4 regions of the Azospirillum baldaniorum genome follow, and region 4 is predicted to be linked to each of the others. Evidence: riboswitches for the same ligand, from Rfam matches in the RefSeq annotation. Region 4 holds a riboswitch; each other region holds the start of a gene.
What was found. A riboswitch is a leader RNA that binds a small molecule or an ion and turns the genes downstream of it on or off. The one in region 4 is predicted to bind thiamine pyrophosphate.
Positions count from the first base shown of each region.

Region 1 (4,729 bases), 270 kb from region 4:
GGCGTAGGGCAGGGTGAAGGGACGGCCGAGCGCGAGCGAGGCGAAGGCCATGCCGGCCAGGGCGAGATGAACGGTCATCCCCATACGCTCCAGCGGTCCGATGAGGAGCAACAGGGCGAAGAAGACGGCGGCGACCAGTTCCGGCGCCTTCGGCGATCGGGCACGCCAATCATGGGCGCAGAGCGTCAGGCTGAGCAGCAGCGCCGCCAGCACGGCCGCCGCATGGCCCGCCGGTTGCAGAGCGCCGAAAGCGATCCAGGGCGAGAAGCCGACGAGGATGCGGATCGATTGGGGTATCGGCTTTGACAGGAGCATGGTGGACCCTTGCGGTGGTGACGCCCGCCAGACTGTCCACCGCATCGGCCGGGGCCAGCGCCGATCCGCGAAAGGCCGGGGTCGCTTCGCCAAACGTCCGCCCGGCGATTCACGAAGCGTGAATCGCCGACGCACTCTCCAGGCGATGCGGCGCGGGCCAGACCTGCGGTTGCGGCATTGGGCAGCGTCCGGGCTGCTCATATACTGTGCAATCATGACCCAAGCCGCCGCTCTTCCCGCCGCTGCCGCCAGCGACGACACCCGCCGTGCCATCGGCTGCTTCGTGCTGGCCATCTTCCTGTTCGCGGGCATGGACACGCTCATCAAATACTTGAGCAGCGGCTATCCGGTGGCGCAGCTCATGTTCGCGCGGTCGTTGGTGGCGGTGGTGCTGGTCGGCGGCATTTCGGTGGCGCGCGGCGGCTGGGGTGGGATGCGCACGCGGCGCCCGGTCGCCCACGTCTTCCGTTCGCTGGCCGGGTTGCTGTCGATGGGCTGCTTCTTCTACGCCTTCAAGCATCTGCCGCTGGCCGAGGTCTATGTGCTGAGCTTCGCCGGGCCGCTGTTCATCACGGCGCTGTCGATGCCGCTGCTCGGCGAGCCGGTGGGCTGGCGGCGCTGGGCGGCGGTGCTGGTCGGCTTCGGCGGCGTGGTGGTGATGGCCCGCCCGGAGGCCGACGCACCGCTCCTGCCGATTGTCGTCGGCGTGGCTGCGGCCTTCTTCTATGCGCTGGCGATGATCGCGGTGCGTGGCCTGTCGCGGACGGAGAGCAACACCGCCATTGTCGTTTATCTGCTGCTGACCACCACGGTGGTGAGTGGCGTGGCGGCGATTCCCGACTGGGTGCAGCCGGGCGGGTTCGACCTCGGGCTGATGCTTCTGGTCGGCACGCTGGGCGGCGCGGCGCAGGTGCTGATGACCCAGGCCTTCCGCCTGGGCCGTGCCGCGGTGGTGGCGCCCTTCGAATACACGGGGATGATCTGGGCGACCTTGCTCGGCTTCCTGGTCTTCGGCGACGTGCCGACTCCCACGGTCCTGGCCGGTGCCGGGATCATCATCGCCAGCGGGCTCTACATCCTCTATCGGGAAACGCTGCGCCGCGGCGACTGACGGGTCAGGCGGCGGCGGGAAGCGTCAACCCGCCGTCGACGGCGTGCGGGGAGGCCGTCAGGGCGATGATCCGGCTGCGCTCCAGCACGCGCCGGATCCGCGGCGGGTGATTCTCGAAGGCGATAGCGCCGCCGCAGTCGAGCACCGCGTTGCGCAGCGCCAGCAGAATGCCGATGCCGCAGGAATCGAGGAACTCCACCCGTCCCAGATCGACGCGCAGGGTCAGCGCCCGTGCCTCCGCGACGCGGCGGAGCAGGGGCGTCAGGCCGGGCAGGGCGGCGTGGTCGATCCGCCCTGACAGGACGGCGCGCAACTCGCATCCGCCTTGCGCCGTGGCGAAGGGGTTGAGGGTGACGGTGCTGTGCGACGGGGTGGGCCGCATGCTTCGGGGCGACTTCCGGTTGGGGCGACGGTCCGGCGCGGGCCGGGGGCGGCGGAAGGAACCACGGGAAGCACGACTCTCCGGTGTCTGTTGCGTTGCGAAATTGTGAAAAGGCGCCGGGCCGCCGCTTGACAGCCGCGCGCCGGGCTCACACTGTGCACACGAACGGCTGGGGTGCCTGCCGCAAGGCGGGCTGAGACCACACCCATCGAACCTGATCTGGGTCATGCCAGCGAAGGGAGCCAAGCGTTCGAGGCTGTGCCGCCGCTACTTCCCTGGCCTCCTCGTCCTCGCGCGGTTCTTCGCCGGGCAGGAGGAGACACATCCATGCGGCGCTTCCTTTCCATCCTCTCGGCAACGGCCATTTCGGCGGTCTTTTCGGCGTCGCTCCTCCCGGGCGCGGCGCGGGCGGGCGAGGCGTCGGTCCCCGTGCTGGTGCCGCTGACCGGCTTCCTGTCGCTGGAGGGCACGAGCCAGCGCAACGGCGCGGTCCTGGCGCTGAAGGACGCGCCCGCGGGTGTGGCGGTGCGGTCGGAGGTGATCGACACCGGCACCTCTCCGGAGGCCGCGGTCACGGCGCTGGAGCGTGCGGCGGGCGGCAAGGTCACCGCGGTGGCGGCCAGCATGCTGGGCACGCAGATGCTGGCGATGCTGCCGCTGGCCCAGGACTACAAAATTCCGCTGGTCACCGTGTCGGGTACGGCAAGCATCACCGAGCAGGGCAACCCCTGGGTCTTCCGCTTCTTCCCCGGCGACGCGGTGACCAAGGAGGCCCATGCCCGCTACGTGGCGGAGGAATTGGGCAAGAAGCGCCCGGCGGTGATCTACCAGACGACGGCCTACGGGCAGAGCGGCAAGGCCCATCTGGAGCAGGCCTTCAAGAAGCTCGGCGTCGAGCCGGTGTTCGAGGAGGGCGTGGACCCCGCCGCCAAGGATCTGCTGCCCGTCCTGACCAAGGCGCTGGCCGCCAAGCCCGACGTGCTGGTGCTGCATCTGCATTCCGGCCCGACCGCCCTGTTCATCCGGCAGGCGGCGGCCAACGGGGTGGCGGTGCCGATCGTCGCCGGCTCCGCCATGCACCAGCCGAGCACGGCGGCGCTTCTGGAACCGGCCGAGCTGAAGGGCGTCTGCGCCGAGACGGCGGCCTCGCCGATCTCCGGCGGCAGCCCGGAGGTGGAGGCCTTCACCGCCGCCTACCGCGCCGCCTTCAACGCGGAGCCGGACGCCTTCGCGCTCGGCCAGTATGACGGCATCCGCATGGTGCTGGCGGCGGTGCAGGGCGGTGCGGACAACGCGGAAGCGGTGCGCAAGGCCCTGTCCGGCGGGACTCACCAGGGCCTCGCCATGACCTACAAATCGGACGGCAAGGGCAACATGGCGCATTCCGCGGTGATCGTCTGCTACGACGGCGCCTCGCGCGTGCCGGCGATCGCCAAGCGCTACGACAACCTGACCGGCGTGGTGACCGGCATGGTGAAGTGAGCAAGCCTTGATCACCCTGCAGCTTCTCGTCAACGGCCTCGCCCTGGGTGCGGCCTACGCGCTGGTCGCGCTCGGCTTCGTGCTGGTGCTGAACGCCACCGCGGCGGTGAATTTTGCGCAGGGCGATCTCGTGATGGCCGGCGGTCTGCTCGGCGTGGCGCTGGCGCCGCATCTGCCGGGGTATCTGCCGCTGCCCGGACTGCTTCTGCTGCCGGTGGTGCTGGTGCTGATGGCCGGGCTTGGGTTGCTGCTGGCGGCGGCGGCCTATCTTCCGCTGCGCCGCCGCCCGCCGGTGGCGGTCTTCATCAGCACGATCGCGGCGGGCATCATCCTGCAGAACGGCGCCTCCGTCCTGTTCGGACCGGAACCGCGGGCGGCCCCGCCGCTGCTGAGCGGGGGGACGTTGGACCTCGGCGGGCTGGTGGTGGCGGAGCAGTCGCTGGCGATCATCGCCGTCGCCGCTCTGCTGATCGCCGGGCAGCAATGGCTGTTCGGGCGGACCCAGCTCGGCCGCCGCCTGCGCGCCACGGCGCAGGACCCCGAGATGGCGCGGGCCTGTGGCGTGCCGGTGACGGCGATGATCCTGATCACCTTCGCGCTGGGCACCGCCTTCGCCGGGGCGGCGGGGCTGCTGCTCGCCAACCGCTACTTCGTCACGCCGACGGCGGGCGGCGATCTGATCCTCAAGGCCTACATCGCCGTGACCATCGGCGGCTGGGGCTCGGTCCCCGGAGCGGTGGCCGGCGCGCTGCTGATCGCGCTGTTCGAGGTGGGGGTGTCGTCGGTGCTGTCCTATCCGGTGGCGCTGGGGCTGCTCTACGCCACGCTGCTGGTCATCCTAGTCGCCCGTCCGCAGGGGCTGTTCGGGGAGGCGGCGCGGCGCCGTGCGTAAGGGCGTGCGCAAGTTGCGGGCGCTGGCCCCCACCCTGACCCTCCCCCGCTGGGCGGGGGAGGGAATGATGCTTGCGGTGCTGGTGGCGTACGCGCTGCTGTACGCGTCGCCTTACGGGCTGCGCGTGCTGACCGTGGCGGGGGTGTACGCGCTGGCCGCCATCGGCTTCCAGATCGTCTTCGGGCTGGGCGGGGCGCTGTCGCTGGCCCATGGCGCTTTCTTCGGAATCGGGGCCTACGCCACCGGCATCCTGGGCAGCCAGTGGGGGCTTGGCTTCGCGGCGACCTTCCCGGTCTCGCTGCTGGTGCCGCTGCTGCTGGCCCTGCTGGTCGGACTGCCGGTGCTGCGGCTGGAATCCCATTACTTCGCGCTGGCGACGCTGGGCATCGCGCAAGTCGTCCATCTGCTGGCGGTCAACAGCCCCGGCCTGACCGGTGGCGCCAACGGATTGCCGGGGGTGCCGGGCATCGTCCTGTTCGGCTGGGCGGTGCCGCGCGGTCTGCCGCTGGCGGCGGTGGTTTGGAGCTTCGTGGCGCTGGGCGGTTTG
Region 1 covers NZ_CP022253.1:2,217,876-2,222,604, reverse strand. The annotation lists gene Sp245p_RS10565 (phytoene desaturase family protein) at 1-315, opposite strand, end outside; gene Sp245p_RS10560 (DMT family transporter) at 530-1,426, shown strand; gene Sp245p_RS10555 (STAS domain-containing protein) at 1,431-1,808, opposite strand; TPP riboswitch at 1,969-2,066, shown strand; gene Sp245p_RS10550 (ABC transporter substrate-binding protein) at 2,136-3,290, shown strand; gene Sp245p_RS10545 (branched-chain amino acid ABC transporter permease) at 3,298-4,182, shown strand; gene Sp245p_RS10540 (branched-chain amino acid ABC transporter ATP-binding protein/permease) at 4,175-4,729, shown strand, end outside.
Region 1: another riboswitch for thiamine pyrophosphate. It lies ahead of Sp245p_RS10550 (ABC transporter substrate-binding protein); the one in region 4 lies ahead of thiC (phosphomethylpyrimidine synthase ThiC).

Region 2 (4,729 bases), on a different contig from region 4:
CTTCGACACCGCGGTGTTCAGCAGCACGGCGGCACAGCCCAGCTCCATCGCCAGGGCGGCGTCCGACGCCGTGCCGATTCCGGCGTCCAGGACCACCGGCACCGGGCTGCGCGCGCAGATCGTCTCGATGGCGTGCGGGTTGCGGATGCCCAACCCCGAGCCGATGAAGGCGCCCAGCGGCATCACCGCCGCAGCACCCAGGTCGGCGAGCTTGCGGCAGGTCACCGGATCGTCGTTGCAGTAGGGCAGAACGGTGAAGCCGTCGGCCACCAATTCCTCGGTCGCGCGCAGCAGCTCCTCGACGTCGGGGTAGAGCAGCTCGCGGTCGCCGATGACCTCCAGCTTGATCCAGTCCACGCCCAGCGCCTCGCGGGCGAGTTGCGCGGTCAGCACCGCCTCCTTGGCGGTCAGGCAACCGGCGGTGTTGGGCAGCAGCCCGGCGCGGTCGCCGATGACGTCGACGAGGCTTTCCGAATAGCCGTCCAGGCTGATGCGCCGGATGGCCAGCGTGACCAGTTCGCTGCCGCTGGCCTCCAGCGCGTCCAGCATGACCTGCTGGTTCGGATAACCGGCGGTGCCGAGAAACAGGCGCGAGCGGAACTCACGGCCCGCTATGGTGAGCGTGTCGTTCATGGGTGTTTCCTTGGATGTCGGACCCGCGCTCCGGCGGGTGAGAATTTCAGCCGCCCTGCACGGGACGGATGATCTCCAGGGCGTCGCCCGCGGACAGGGGCGTCTCGTCCCAGCGGCGGGACGGCAGGACGGCGCCGTTGAGGGCGACCGCGACCCCGCGGGTGCCCGCGGCGATTCCCCGCCCGGCCAGCAGGGCGGCGACGGTGGGGGCGGCGAGGTCCTCCTCCCGCCCGTTGACACGGATGCGGGCGCTCATGCCGCGGCCCCCTTCGGCTGGGCGAAGCGGTCGAGCGCGAAGGGGCGGATCACCGGATCGGCCTCCCCGGTCAGGACCAGACGCGCCACCGAATCCGCGGTGACCGGGGTCAGCAGGATGCCGTTGCGGTGGTGCCCGGTGGCGTAGACCAGCCCCTCGACCTCCGAGAGGCCGAGGATCGGGGCGTCGTCGCGGGTGCCCGGGCGGAAGCCGGCCCATGCCTCCTCGATGGGCAGCTCGGCGATGCCCGGCAGGGCGCGCCATGCCCCCTCCAGCAGGGCGAACTGGCCCCCGGCGGTCAGCCGGTCGTCGAACCCGCGCTCCTCCGTCGTGGCGCCGACGAGCAGCCGCCCGTCCAGCCGCGGGATCAGGTAGGTGCCGGGGGTCCACACCACATGGCGCAGCAACGGCAGGCGGGCGTCCATGCGCAGGCAGAGCATCTGTCCCTTCACCGGGCGCACGGGCGGCCGCACCGCCGGAGACAACCCGTCGATCCAGCCCGACCACGCCCCGGCGGCCAGAACCACTTGATCGGCCTCGACCAGACGGTCCTCGACCTGGATACCGACCGCCCGACCACCGCGGACTTCGATGCGGGACACCTCAGCGTATTCGTGCACCACGGCGCCGGCCCGCAGGGCGGCGGCGTGCAGGGCGGTGGCGACCTTGCGGTTGTCGACCTGATGGTCGCCTGCGCAAAACAGCGCGCCGGCGACGCCCGGCTGGAGATAGGGCTCGCGCCGCCGCACCTCCGCCCCGCTCAGCCATTCCACCGGCAGGCCGAGCCTGGTCTGGAAATCGTGCAGGAAGCGCACCTTGGCCGCGTCGTCGGCGTTCAGCGCGATGACCATCGTGCCTTCGCCGCGCAGGTCCACCGCCATGCCGGAAGCGGCCTCCAACTCCGCCGCGAAGGCGGGCCACAGGTCCTGCGATGCGCGGGTCAGCGGCAGAAGGCTCTCTTCGCCGGGTTCGGTCTCGACACAAGCGGCGAGCATGCCGCCCGCGGCGTGGCTGGCGCCCCGGCCGGCAGCGCCGCGGTCGAAGACCTCGACCCGGCAGCCGGCGGCGGCCAGCCTCCAGGCGATGGACAGGCCGATCACCCCGGCGCCGATCACGGCGATGGAGGGCCCTCCAGAAACGGAAAGAGCGGAATCAGAATGAGATAAGGGCGCGGATACCATGCGGCGGCTCCCTTCGCTGGCATTATCCAGACAGGTTCGATGGGTGTGATCTCAGCCGCGTGAGCGCATCCCGCACGGCACCCCAGCCAATGCCCGGATCATCCGGAAGAGAGCCGCCTTTGGCAAGCCCCTTTTCGTTGGTCACAACAACAAAAGCGACGCCAGCCCCAGGAAGGACAGGAAGCCGATGACATCGGTCATGGTGGTCAGGAAGACCGAACTCGCCACCGCCGGATCGACGCCCAGCCGGTCCAGCCCGATGGGAATCAGCACGCCGCACAGGCCGGCGACGAACAGGTTGATGACCATGGCGCAGCCGATGACCAGGCCGATCATCGGCTCGAACCACGTCGCGGCGATGGCCCCCACCAGCGTGGCGAAGACGGCGCCGTTGAGCAGCCCGACCAGAACCTCCTTCCCCACCACGCGGGGCGCGTTGGAGGACGACAGCTCGCGCGTCGCCAGGGCGCGCACCGCTACGGTCAGGGTCTGGGTCCCGGCGTTGCCGCCCATCGAGGCGGTGATCGGCATCAGCACGGCCAGCGCCACGATCTGTTCGATGGTCGCCTCGAACAGCGAGATGACGCCCGCCGCGGCGAAGGCGGTGAACAGATTCACGCCCAGCCAGGAAATGCGCGAGCGCGAGGTCTCCAGAACCGAGCGGTAGATCGAGGTGTCGCCGACGCCGCCCAGCTTGCCGATGTCGTCTTCGGCTTCCTCGTCGATGATGTGGACCACGTCGTCGACGGTGATGACGCCGATCAACCGCCCGCCGGCATCCACCACAGGGGCGGAGACCAGGGCGTATTGGCGGAACAGGTTCGCCACCTCCTCCTGATCCATGGTGGCGGGGATGGTGTCCACCTCCTCCGTCACCAGATCGGCAATGCGGATCGACCGCTTCTGGCGCAGCAGGCGCGACAGCGGCACCGCGCCGACCACCCGGTGCATCGGATCGACGACGAAGATATCGTAGAAGTCCTCCGGCAGCTCGTCGGTGGCGGCACGGACGTAATCGATGGTCTTGCCCACCGTCCAGAACTGCGGCACCGCCACCAGATCGCGCTGCATCAGGCGGCCGGCGGTGTATTCGTCGTAGGTCAGGTTCTCCTGGACCAGCGCGCGGTCGGCGGCCGGCAGATTCTCCAGCACCTCGCGCCGGGTGTCCTCGTCCAGGTCCTCGATGACGTCGACGGCGTCGTCGGTGTCCAGCTCCGCGACGGCGGCGGCCAGCTCCTTCGGTTCGAACAGCTCGACGATCTCTTCGCGGAGATCGGGGTTGAGGTAGCTCAGCACCTCGCCGTCGAAGTCGGGACGCAGGACACCGATCAGCGCCTCCCGGTCATCGTGACCGAGCTGCTCGATCAGGTCGGCGATGTCGGCGGGGTGAAGCTTGTCCACCTCCGCGCGCAGATCGTCGCGCCGTCCGGCGTGCAGCCGTTCGACGATCTCCTCCACGAACTCCGGCTCAACACCATAGGCGCGCTCCTCCTCGCCGTCCTCGCGGGGCGGGGCGGGGCGTTCGGCCGGGTGCGGCACATCGTCCTGGATACGATCCGGTTCCTGGCGGTCGGTGTGCATGGCGGCACCCTCCCTGTACGATGGCAATGCGGCGTGACGGCATGGTCCTGCGATCGGCCGACCATGGCGCACCGGCGTTTGCGGGTTGGTGGGGAGCCCTTGCGGGTTCCCGCCGGGGCGCCCACCGAATATAGGTGTGACACCGCTTTGTCCAGCGCGGCGGGCCATTCCCTGGCCTCCGGCCTCTCGCGCAATGCTTGCGTGGGCTGCGCAATTCGTGCACCCATAATGCCAACGGGGCTTTTCACCCCGCGCGGGCAGCGAAAAACAGACACCACCGGCCAACGGATGTGACGATGGAGTACGCCTACACCGACATCGACGGTCAGGAAGGGATCATGCTGTCGGGGCGTTTCACCTACGATGACAGCCGCAAGTTCCATGATCTGCTGGCGGACTGGGACATCGGCGCGCGGCCCGAGGTGCGGTTGGACCTGCGCTACATGACCTTCCTGGACTCCGCGGCGATCGGCATGCTGTTCGTCCTGGCCAACCGCTGCCGCGACGCGAAGGGGCTGGTGACGGTGCACAATGCACAACCTTACATTGTGCAGACCATGCGCCGCGTGGCGCTCGACCAGTATGTGGAGTTCCGCTGAGGACGAGGGCTCCGAGAGGATGGTCCTGATCGTGGCGGCCTGGAAACGGAAGTCTGAAAACGAAAAAGCCCGCTGTGGTCCGATGGACCGGCGGGCTTTTCGTTTGTTTGCCTGAACCCCCCGTTTCCGGGGGATGGTGCGGTCGAGAAGACTCGAACTTCCACGGCATCTCTGCCACAGCGACCTCAACGCTGCGCGTCTACCAATTCCGCCACGACCGCACAAGGCTGGTAGAACCGAGGAGGGAAGTGCTCCCCTCATCGGGTGGAGCGGGGGAATAGCAGATCCCCATCGCCCGATCAAGCGGTGTCTCGCGTTTTTGCCAAAGAAAGTTCATAACATCGGCATGACCGATCTCACCGCCCCTATTCCGCCCGCCGCCGATGCCGCTGCCACCGCCAATGCCCTCCCGGCGCGAGCGGTGGAGTGGCGCATCAGCGACACGCCCGTCCCCTACCCCGACGCGCTGGCCGAAATGG
Region 2 covers NZ_CP022262.1:618,408-623,136, forward strand. The annotation lists gene thiG (thiazole synthase) at 1-633, opposite strand, end outside; gene thiS (sulfur carrier protein ThiS) at 680-889, opposite strand; gene thiO (glycine oxidase ThiO) at 886-2,070, opposite strand; TPP riboswitch at 2,062-2,165, opposite strand; gene mgtE (magnesium transporter) at 2,212-3,651, opposite strand; gene Sp245p_RS34170 (STAS domain-containing protein) at 3,948-4,250, shown strand; tRNA gene Sp245p_RS34175 (tRNA-Leu) at 4,385-4,471, opposite strand; gene lipB (lipoyl(octanoyl) transferase LipB) at 4,597-4,729, shown strand, end outside.
Region 2: another riboswitch for thiamine pyrophosphate. It lies ahead of thiO (glycine oxidase ThiO); the one in region 4 lies ahead of thiC (phosphomethylpyrimidine synthase ThiC).

Region 3 (4,729 bases), on a different contig from region 4:
TGCCCGCCCTCCATCACCGCCACCCGGTCGGCCAGATAGACCGCCTCCGCGATGTCGTGGGTGACGAACAGCACGGTGGTGCGGTGCCGGGCGCAGAGATTCAGCAGGTCGTCCTGCAACTCCTCGCGCGTGATGGCGTCGAGCGCGGCGAAGGGCTCGTCGAGCAGGAGCAGCGGCGGCTCGGTGACCAGCGCGCGGGCCAGCGCGACACGGCTCTGCTGCCCGCCCGACAGTTGGCTGGGGTAGCGTCCTTCGAGCCCGGTCAGGCCGACGAGGTCCAGCAGCTCCTCCGCCTTGCGGCGGTCCGCCGGCTGCGGACGACGCGTCAGCGACACCGGAAGCAGCAGGTTGTCGAGCACCGTCCGCCACTCCAGCAGCGTCGGCGCCTGGAAGACGAAACCGACCTGGGCGCCCGGCCCCTGCACCGGCTGCCCCTGGATGCGGACGGCTCCGGTCGAGGGGGCCAGCAGCCCGGCGACCAGCTTCAGCAGGGTCGTCTTGCCGCAGCCGCTGCGCCCGACCAGCGCGTGGAACTCGCCCTCCCCGATGGCCCAGTCGATGCGGTCCAGGATGGTGCCGCCGCTCGGGACGCCGTAGCCGGCCTGTTCGATGCTGACGAAGGGCATGGCCGGGCGCCTCAATCCGTGTAGGGGGCGAAGGTGTCCGCCGCCCGTTCCGCCGATCCTTCGATCTCGGTCATGGTGACGAGGTCCAGCAGGTTGAACCGCCCGTCATGGTGCCATCCCGCCTCCGGCGCGGTCATGCGGCCGAGCGCGCAGAGGCGCGTCACACCCACGGCCCCCAGCGCTCCGGCGAGCGCGAACAGCTCCTCCGGCGCGGCGGCGATGCCCACGGTCTGGAGGAAGGCGCGGTAGGGCGCCAGCCCCGGCACCGCGTCGGCCAGCCGGTCCACCGCCACCACCGTCACCGTGCGGTTCAGCCCGCAAGGGCTCAGGCCGTCCGCCGCGTCGGTGTAGGCGACGGCCCAGCTTCCCGCCGGATCGCCCAGCAGGGCGCGGCTGGGGTCGGCAAAGCCCTTCGTCTCTTCCGCGTTGCGCCAGGACGCGACGCTTCCCGCCTCGCTCATCGACAGGGGACGGCGCGGGAATTTGCTGCCCAGCGCGTCGAGCTCGTGCGCCAGATAGCCGGCGAACTCCCGCGGCGACACCCGCCCGGCGCGCTCCACGAAAAAGGTCTGGGGCGAGTAGCAGCCCTGCTGGTCGTAGCGCGCCACGTCGTAGGCCGCCTGCCGCGCCACCGCCCCCGCCTTCCCGGCGTCGAGCGCGGAGCGGGCGACCATGCCGAAGCTGATCTTGTGGCCGTAGGGCAGGAAGCGCGCGGTGATCGGCACCCGCGCCCGGATGGCCTCCAGCGCGTCGTTGCCGCCATAGGCGACCACCGTGTCGGCGCGGCCCAGCCACGCGCGCTCCGCCGCCTCGTCGCCGCCCTTCCACCAGACGATGGCGATGCAATCGGCCAGCTCCGGGTCGATCTCCCCCAGGATTTGCGCGAACCAGCCGGCGAACAGCGGCTCGGCGCTCGGCAGCTTGCCGACCGTGCCGGCCTTCACCAGCAGGCCGGAGATCAGGCTCCACAGCGGCAGGCCCGGCACGTTGCCCGCCCAGACATGCAGCAGCAGTTCCGGCCCGAAGGCGCGGGCGAAGCCGCCCTTGGGCATCGGCTGGAAATCGTCGAGCACCGCCGGGTTGGCGAAATCCTCGGCGATGAATTTCCGCAGCTCCGGCCCGCGGAAGGTCTTCAGATAGCCGGTCAGCCCCAGCCGGACCATCTCGGCGTCGTAGCCGGTGACCAGCGGCAGCAGCCGTTCCGCCTTCCGCCGCCACGGGTCGTCGCGGTCGAGCAGCCGGGCGACGGCGCGGTCGATGGTGGCGGCGATCTCCGCGACGGTGCGGCGTCTCAGGTAAGTCCGCGCGTTCGTCCGCACCCGCGTTGCCAATTCAGCGACCTGTGGCTCGGTCAGCACCGGCACCGCCACGTCGAGCGTCTCGGCGCCGCGCCGGAAGGTCAGCGTCCGCCAGTCCACCGCGTCGGCGGACAGCCCCGGCAAATGCCCGGCGCGCTCCATCAGGAAGCCCGTGCCGCTTTGAGGAAGTCCTCGACCGCCATGGAGCAGCCCTTGGCGTCCGCCCCGTCGGCCCGGCCGAGAAGCTGGAAGCCGCCGTCCACCTCCACCCCCGCATCCTCGGTCAGGATGGCCGACGCGCAGTTGAAATGGGCCAGATCGTGATGGACGAGCACGCCGACGCTGCCGCGCGGCACCTCCTGCCCGGTCAGCGGGTTGATGACCCGGCTGCGGATCCAGTGCGGGCCGGACTTCACCGACGGGCAGGCCTCGTTGCCGTCGTCGTAGAACTGGGTGCTCAGCTCGGTCATGCCGTACATGTTGATGCACAGCCGGCGCGGCACACCGAAGGTCGCGGACAGGCGGCTGTAGAACTCCTCCGCCGCCATCTCGCGCGACTGGCCCTTGAAGCCGCCGGTGTCGAGGATGCGGCTGCCCGCCGGCAGGGCGAAGCTCCGCCCCCGCTCGGCCAGCGCGTCCATCAGATGCACGACGCTGAAGCTCGCCCCCAGCAGGGCGTAGGGTTCGCCGGTGGCCTCGGCACGGGACAGCTCGGCGATGGCCCCGTCCACGTCCAGCCCGGCGTCGGAGACGAAATACCGGCTCTCCGCCGTCCCGAATTCGCTCTTGGCCAGCGCCAGATAATGGGCGAGCGAGGAGTTGGGCATCGCCTGCTCGGTCGGGAACAGGATGCCCATGCGCAGCCGATCATGCTCACCCATAAAGCGGCGGCGGAAGTTGACGGTCATCGAGCGGTCGTAGACCGCCAGCGTCGGGTGATGGCTCTTGCCCCGCACGCCCTTGGTGGTGCCGCTGGTCATGAAGACGTGCGGGCATTCCTCCGGCGGGCGGCCGCTCAGCGTCAGGTCCTTGAAGGCGCTGATCGGCACGGCGGGCACGTCGCGCCAGCTCTTCACCGTGCGCAGGGTGCGCGCCCGCTGGGTGGCGAAGCGGCGGTAGGGGGCGTTGGTCTCGAACTGGTGGGCGAAGACGGCCAGCGCCATGCGGTTGAACGCCTCCTCGTCCGCCTCTCCGGCGGCGATGAAGGCCAGCAGCTCTTCGACAAGTCGGGCTTCGGTCACGTCCGCACACCTTTTGCAACGCCAACAAACTGTTGCCGGGACAAGCGGTGTCTGGATGGAATGGGGGTACGCCGTGCCGCCCTTCAGTCCCGTCCCTACGCCGGTATGACCCGGATCAGGTTCGATGGGTCACCGCGTTGTCCGGATGAAAGCGCCGGACCGGCGGAGTCTCAGCCTCCTAGCGAGGCCCCCCAGGGAACATTCGCAAGCTAAGGGACCGGCCCCCGCCCGTCAAGGAGGTCGGGCTCTGAGACGCACGGCGCTCCGCCCGTGGCAGCCCCACAACCGCCGTGATAGGATCCGCGCCCGCGGGCGGCCGACGCCGGCGGCAGAACGGGGAACGGGATGGTGAGGATCGAGGACTGCACGCTGGTGTTCGCCGACACGGCGAACCACGCCCTGGTCGAGATGGCCATCCGGGACAGCATCGCCGCCTGCCGCTTCTCCAGCGTCCTGCTGCTGTCCGACCGCGATCCGAAGATCCCCGGCGTCGATTTCCACCGCATCGCCCCGATCAACGACATCGACGACTATTCGGACACGATCAACGTCCGCCTGCGCCGGCTGGTGACGACGGGCCATGTCCTGATCGCGCAGTGGGACGGCTTCGTCGCCGACCCACAGGCATGGACGGAGGAGTTCCGCGCCTTCGACTACATCGGCGCCCGCTGGGGCTGGTACGACGACGGCATGACGGTGGGGAACGGCGGCTTCTCCCTGCGCTCCGCCGCCCTGCTCGACCGGCTGCGCGACCTGCCCTTCGAAGCCGGCATCCCCGAGGACCACGTCATCTGCCGGACCGAGCGCCCGGCGCTGGAGAAGGCCGGCATCCGCTTCGCCCCGGAGGCCGTGGCCGACCGCTTCGCCTTCGAGCGCACGCCGGTGCCGGGACCGGCCTTCGGCTTCCACGGCCTGTTCAACTTCGGCAAGGTGCTGGGGGACCGCGCGCTGGAGGAACGGATCGAGGTGATGGACGGCCCGCTTCTCGACCGGCGCGACTACACCGACCTGATGACCAGCCTCGCGCTGTCCGGACGCAAGGCCCCCTTCGCCTCCATGGTCCGCAAGCTGGTGGCGCGGCGGGACGAGACGTTCCTGCGCTCCCAGATCACCGAATGGACGAGCGGCGTGCAGCGGGACTATGTGCTGGCCCTGGCCGATGCGGTGCAGACGACGGCGGCGCCGGGGTCGCGCTGGCCGGCGGTGGCCGCGCCGCAGCGACGCCAGCCGAAGATCTACGACTGCTTCACCTTCCACAACGAACTCGACCTTCTGGAGCTGCGCTTCCGCGAGCTGTACGACACGGTCGACCAGTTCGTGATCGTCGAGGCCAAGCAGACCTTCACCGGCGCGCCCAAGCCGCTGCATTTCATGGAGGAGCGCGATCGCTTCCTGCCCTTCCTGGACAAGGTGAAGCTGGTCGTCGCCCCCGACTTCCCGGAAACCGACAATCCCTGGGTGCGCGAGCGGGCGCAGCGGAACGCCATCGCGCTCGGGCTGGACAAGGTGGAGCCGGACGACATCGTCATCGTTTCAGACGTGGACGAGATTTTGCGCGCCCGCT
Region 3 covers NZ_CP022254.1:1,268,412-1,273,140, reverse strand. The annotation lists gene Sp245p_RS20070 (ABC transporter ATP-binding protein) at 1-626, opposite strand, end outside; gene Sp245p_RS20065 (acyl-CoA reductase) at 638-2,086, opposite strand; gene Sp245p_RS20060 (LuxE/PaaK family acyltransferase) at 2,086-3,165, opposite strand; TPP riboswitch at 3,240-3,369, opposite strand; gene Sp245p_RS20055 (DUF5672 family protein) at 3,511-4,729, shown strand, end outside.
Region 3: another riboswitch for thiamine pyrophosphate. It lies ahead of Sp245p_RS20060 (LuxE/PaaK family acyltransferase); the one in region 4 lies ahead of thiC (phosphomethylpyrimidine synthase ThiC).

Region 4 (4,729 bases):
ATACCATATGCCGTATCTGGAGCGCCACGAACGCAGGGACGGCGTGACCGGCTCTCCAGCTCATCATTGAACCATGACTCACATCGGCACGGAACAAGGCCGCCCATGACGCGGCGATGCGGACGTTCGCTCGGACACCGCCTCGTCGGCTCAAGGGGACCCTCATGCCCGGTATCAAAGCGTCGCAATCCCACGGGAGGGAATGATGGTTGGATCGACAGAATCCCAGAGGCCAGCGTTTAACAGTTCCGGCGGCTCGCAGGCGCCCATTTCCGAAGGCGCGCGCTGGATGCAGATCGTCGTCGGCATCGTCTGCATGGTGGCCGCGGCCAACATCCAGTATGCCTGGACGCTCTTCGTGCCGGAAATCCAGGCCACCCATGGCTGGACCCGCGCTTCGATCCAGACCGCCTTCACCGTCTTCGTCGTCGTCCAGACCTGGCTGACCCCCATCGAAGGCTACTTCATCGACCGCTACGGCCCCCGCGCCATCGTCGCCTTCGGCGGCGTGATGACCGGCCTCTCCTGGATCATCGACAGCTATGCCGGCTCGCTCGGCATGCTCTATGTCGGTTCGGCCATCGGCGGCATCGGCGTCGGCTGCGTCTACGCCACCTGCGTCAACAGCGCCCTGAAGTGGTTCCCGGACAAGCGCGGCCTCGCCGTCGGCCTGACCGCGGGCGGCTACGGCGCCGGCTCGGCCGTGACGATCCTGCCGATCGCCAACATGATCCACTCCTCGGGCTATCAGGCGACCTTCTTCTGGTTCGGCCTGCTGCAGGGCACGATCATCCTCATCGCCGCCTTCTTCCTGCGCGCTCCGCAGAAGGATCAGGTCAAGGCCTCGACCAAGGTTCTGCAGTCCCGCCGCGACTACACGCTCAAGGAAGCGCTGCAGACGCCGGTCTTCTGGGTCATGATGCTCATGTTCATCTGCACCGTCTCGGGCGGTCTGATGGCGGTGGCCCAGCTCGGCGTGATCGCCCACGATCTGGGCGTGAAGGAAGCCCCGATCAGCCTGTTCGGCATCACCATGGCGGCTCTGCCCTTCGCGCTGATGCTCGACCGCGTGATGAACGGCATCTCCCGTCCGCTGTTCGGCTTCGTCTCCGACCACATCGGCCGTGAAGCGACCATGTTCATCGCCTTCACCTTCGAAGGCCTCGGCATCCTGATGCTCAGCCGCTTCGGCCACGACCCGATCATGTTCCTGATCCTGTCGGGTCTGGTGTTCCTGGCCTGGGGCGAAGTGTACAGCCTGTTCAGCGCCACTTCGGCGGACACCTTTGGCACCAAGCATGCGGCGAAGATCTACGGCGTGCTGTACTGCGCCAAGGGCGTCGCGGCCCTGCTGGTCCCGCTGGGCAACCTGCTGATGGAAGCCACCGGCACCTGGGCGACCGTGCTCTACATCTGCGCCACCATGGACCTCATCGCGGCCTTCTGCGCCATCGCGGTCCTGCGGCCCATGTTGCGCAAGCATCACGCCCGAAACGCCGAACTCGCCGCCCAGCAGGGTGCGGGTGGGCTGGCGGTGCAGCCCGGCCACTGATCGGCCCGCGAAGCTTCAGGTTTCTTGTCTCGAATGACGGCCGCCGCGCGCACCCCGCGCGGCGGCCTTCTTTCATTCCAGGAAGAAGGGACGGTTGTGGCCCTCGCCGGACTGGTTGAAGCGGTCCGACGACCAGAGACCGTCCGGCTGCTCGTCCTGCGGATCGGCGTTCCACTCGTCGTCCTCCCGCATCAGCAGGGTCAGGCCATGGCCCATCAGTCCGGCCAGGGCGACGAAGGCGATCATCTGGGATTCGAGCATGGGACGGGCTCCGGGCACTCGGGAGGGGATGTTGCTTCTTGTTGTTGTGATGCAGCATAGCGGCCCGGCTCAGGCTGCGCAATAGGATTTTGTATACCAGATAATGGATACCAGAAACGCGCCAAGCGCATTGATCGGGCGGGATTCGCCGTGAATCGCGCTGTGAATCGCATTGACGTGGGTGGGGCGGATCGTTCAGCATGGCGACGTTCCAAGGGGAGCCCCATAGCACGGGGCTGAGATGATGCCGTAAGGCGCCGAACCCTTTGAACCTGATCCGGGTCGTACCGGCGTAGGGACAGGAACAAACGGGCCACGGTCACGCGCACCCCCATCGCGCACCCCTCCATGGGGACCGCTCCGGTCGTCCGTTCTGCCGCTCCGTCACACCCGGGTCTCCAACGATCCTATGTGCGATGGAGATCCACAGCAGATGCCCGACACTCTTCCCTCCGCTTCGAAAGACGCCGCGCCGTCCGACCATTTCTCGGTGACGACCGGCCCGCTGCCGTCGTCCAGCAAGGTCCATGTGGCCGGGGAGCGCTTCCCCGACCTGCGCGTGGCGATGCGCGACATCCATGTCGGCGGCGGCGAGCCGCCGGTGCGCGTCTACGACACCTCCGGCCCCTACAGCGATCCCGCGGTGCAGACCGACATCCGCCGCGGCCTAGCGGAGCTGCGCCGTTCCTGGATCGAGGCCCGCGGCGACGTCGAGGCCTATGAGGGCCGCGAGGTCCGTCCGGAGGACGACGGGCTGCGCGTCGGCGAGACGCGCGCCGTGCCCGTCTTCGACCGCGCCGGGCGCCGTCCGCTGCGCGGCAAGCCGGGCCGGACGGTCACGCAGATGGCCTACGCCCGCGCCGGCATCGTCACGCCGGAGATGGAGTACATCGCCGTCCGCGAAAATCTGGGCCGCCAGCGGCTGGCCGAGGCGGCGGCGCGGGATGGTGACGATTTCGGCGCCTCCATCCCCGACCATGTGACGCCGGAGTTCGTCCGCGACGAAGTGGCGCGCGGGCGGGCGATCATCCCGTCCAACATCAACCACCCCGAATCGGAGCCGATGATCATCGGCCGCAACTTCCTCACCAAGATCAACGCGAACATCGGCAACTCCGCCGTCGCGTCCTCGGTGGGGGAGGAGGTCGACAAGATGGTCTGGTCGATCCGCTGGGGCGCCGACACCGTGATGGACCTGTCCACCGGCCGCAACATCCACACCACCCGTGAATGGATCCTGCGCAACAGCCCGGTCCCCATCGGCACCGTGCCGATCTATCAGGCGCTGGAGAAGGTGGGCGGCAAGGCCGAGGACCTGACCTGGGAGATCTTCCGCGACACGCTGATCGAGCAGGCGGAGCAGGGGGTGGATTACTTCACCATCCACGCCGGCATCCGTCTGGCGCACATCCCGCTAACCGCGAAGCGCACCACCGGCATCGTGTCGCGCGGCGGCTCGATCATGGCGAAATGGTGCCTGTCCCACCACCGCGAGAGCTTCCTCTACGAGCGGTTCGAGGAGATCTGCGAGATCATGAAGGCGTACGACGTCGCCTTCTCGCTGGGCGACGGCTTGCGCCCCGGTTCCATCGCCGACGCCAACGACGCCGCCCAGTTCGCCGAGCTGGAGACGCTGGGCGAGCTGACCAAGATCGCCTGGAAGCACGATGTGCAGGTGATGATCGAGGGGCCGGGCCATGTGCCCATGCACAAGATCAAGGCCAACGTCGACAAGCAGCTGGCGCTGTGCGGCGAGGCGCCCTTCTACACGCTCGGGCCGCTGACCACGGACATCGCGCCGGGTTACGACCACATCACCAGCGCCATCGGCGCCGCCATGATCGGCTGGTTCGGCACGGCGATGCTCTGCTACGTCACGCCGAAGGAGCATCTGGGGCTGCCGGACCGCGACGACGTCAAGGTGGGCGTGGTCACCTACAAGATCGCCGCCCACGCCGCTGACCTCGCCAAGGGCCATCCCGGCGCCCAGGAACGCGACGACGCCCTGTCGCGCGCCCGCTTCGAGTTCCGCTGGCGCGACCAGTTCCACCTGTCGCTCGACCCTGAGACGGCGGAGCGCTTCCACGATCAGACCTTGCCGGCGGAGGGGGCGAAGGTCGCGCATTTCTGTTCGATGTGCGGGCCGAAGTTCTGCTCGATGAAGATCACGCAGGAGGTGCGGGACTACGCCAACTCCGGCATGGCCGAGATGTCGGAGAGCTTCCGCGCCAAGGGCGGGGAGATTTATTTGGAGGAGGGGCAGGCGGCGGACTGACCTCCCGAATCGAAAAGGGGACGCCCTCGCGGGCGTCCCCTCGCTTCGGCTCCTTCCCCAAGCGGGGAAAAGAGCGTCAGGGCGTTGCCGTCACGCTCCGGCCGCTGCGCGCGTCCAGCGATTCGGCGGCCATGCGATTCCGCATCGGGCGCAGGACGAACAGCGCCAGCACGGCGGCCAGCGCGTTGACCGCGGCGGCCAGTAGGAAGACGGCGTGCCAGCTTCCCGTCGCGTCGGCGATGATGTTGGCGAAGGGGATCAGCAGCGCCGCCGTGCCCTTGGCGGTGTAGAGCAGGCCGGCGTTGCTGGCGGCGAACTTCGACCCGAAGGTGTCGGCACAGCAGGCCGGGAACAGGCTGTAGATCTCGCCCCAGGCGAAGAAGACCAGACCGGTCAGCAGCACGAAGGCCACCGGGTCGCGGCCGTAGAGGCTGAGTGCGACGATGCCCACCGCCTCGATGGCGAAGGCGATGAACATGGTGTTCTCGCGCCCGATGTGGTCGGACACCCACCCGAAGAAGGGGCGCGTCAGCCCGTTCAGCACCCGGTCGATGGACAGGGCGAAGGTCAGGGCGGGCAGGGTCAGGCCGAGGATGCTGACCGGCGCGTGGGCCAGCCCGAAATCCTGGGCGATCGGGCCG
Region 4 covers NZ_CP022253.1:1,951,052-1,955,780, reverse strand. The annotation lists gene oxlT (oxalate/formate MFS antiporter) at 290-1,552, shown strand; gene Sp245p_RS09245 (hypothetical protein) at 1,625-1,813, opposite strand; TPP riboswitch at 2,018-2,130, shown strand; gene thiC (phosphomethylpyrimidine synthase ThiC) at 2,247-4,088, shown strand; gene oxlT (oxalate/formate MFS antiporter) at 4,165-4,729, opposite strand, start outside.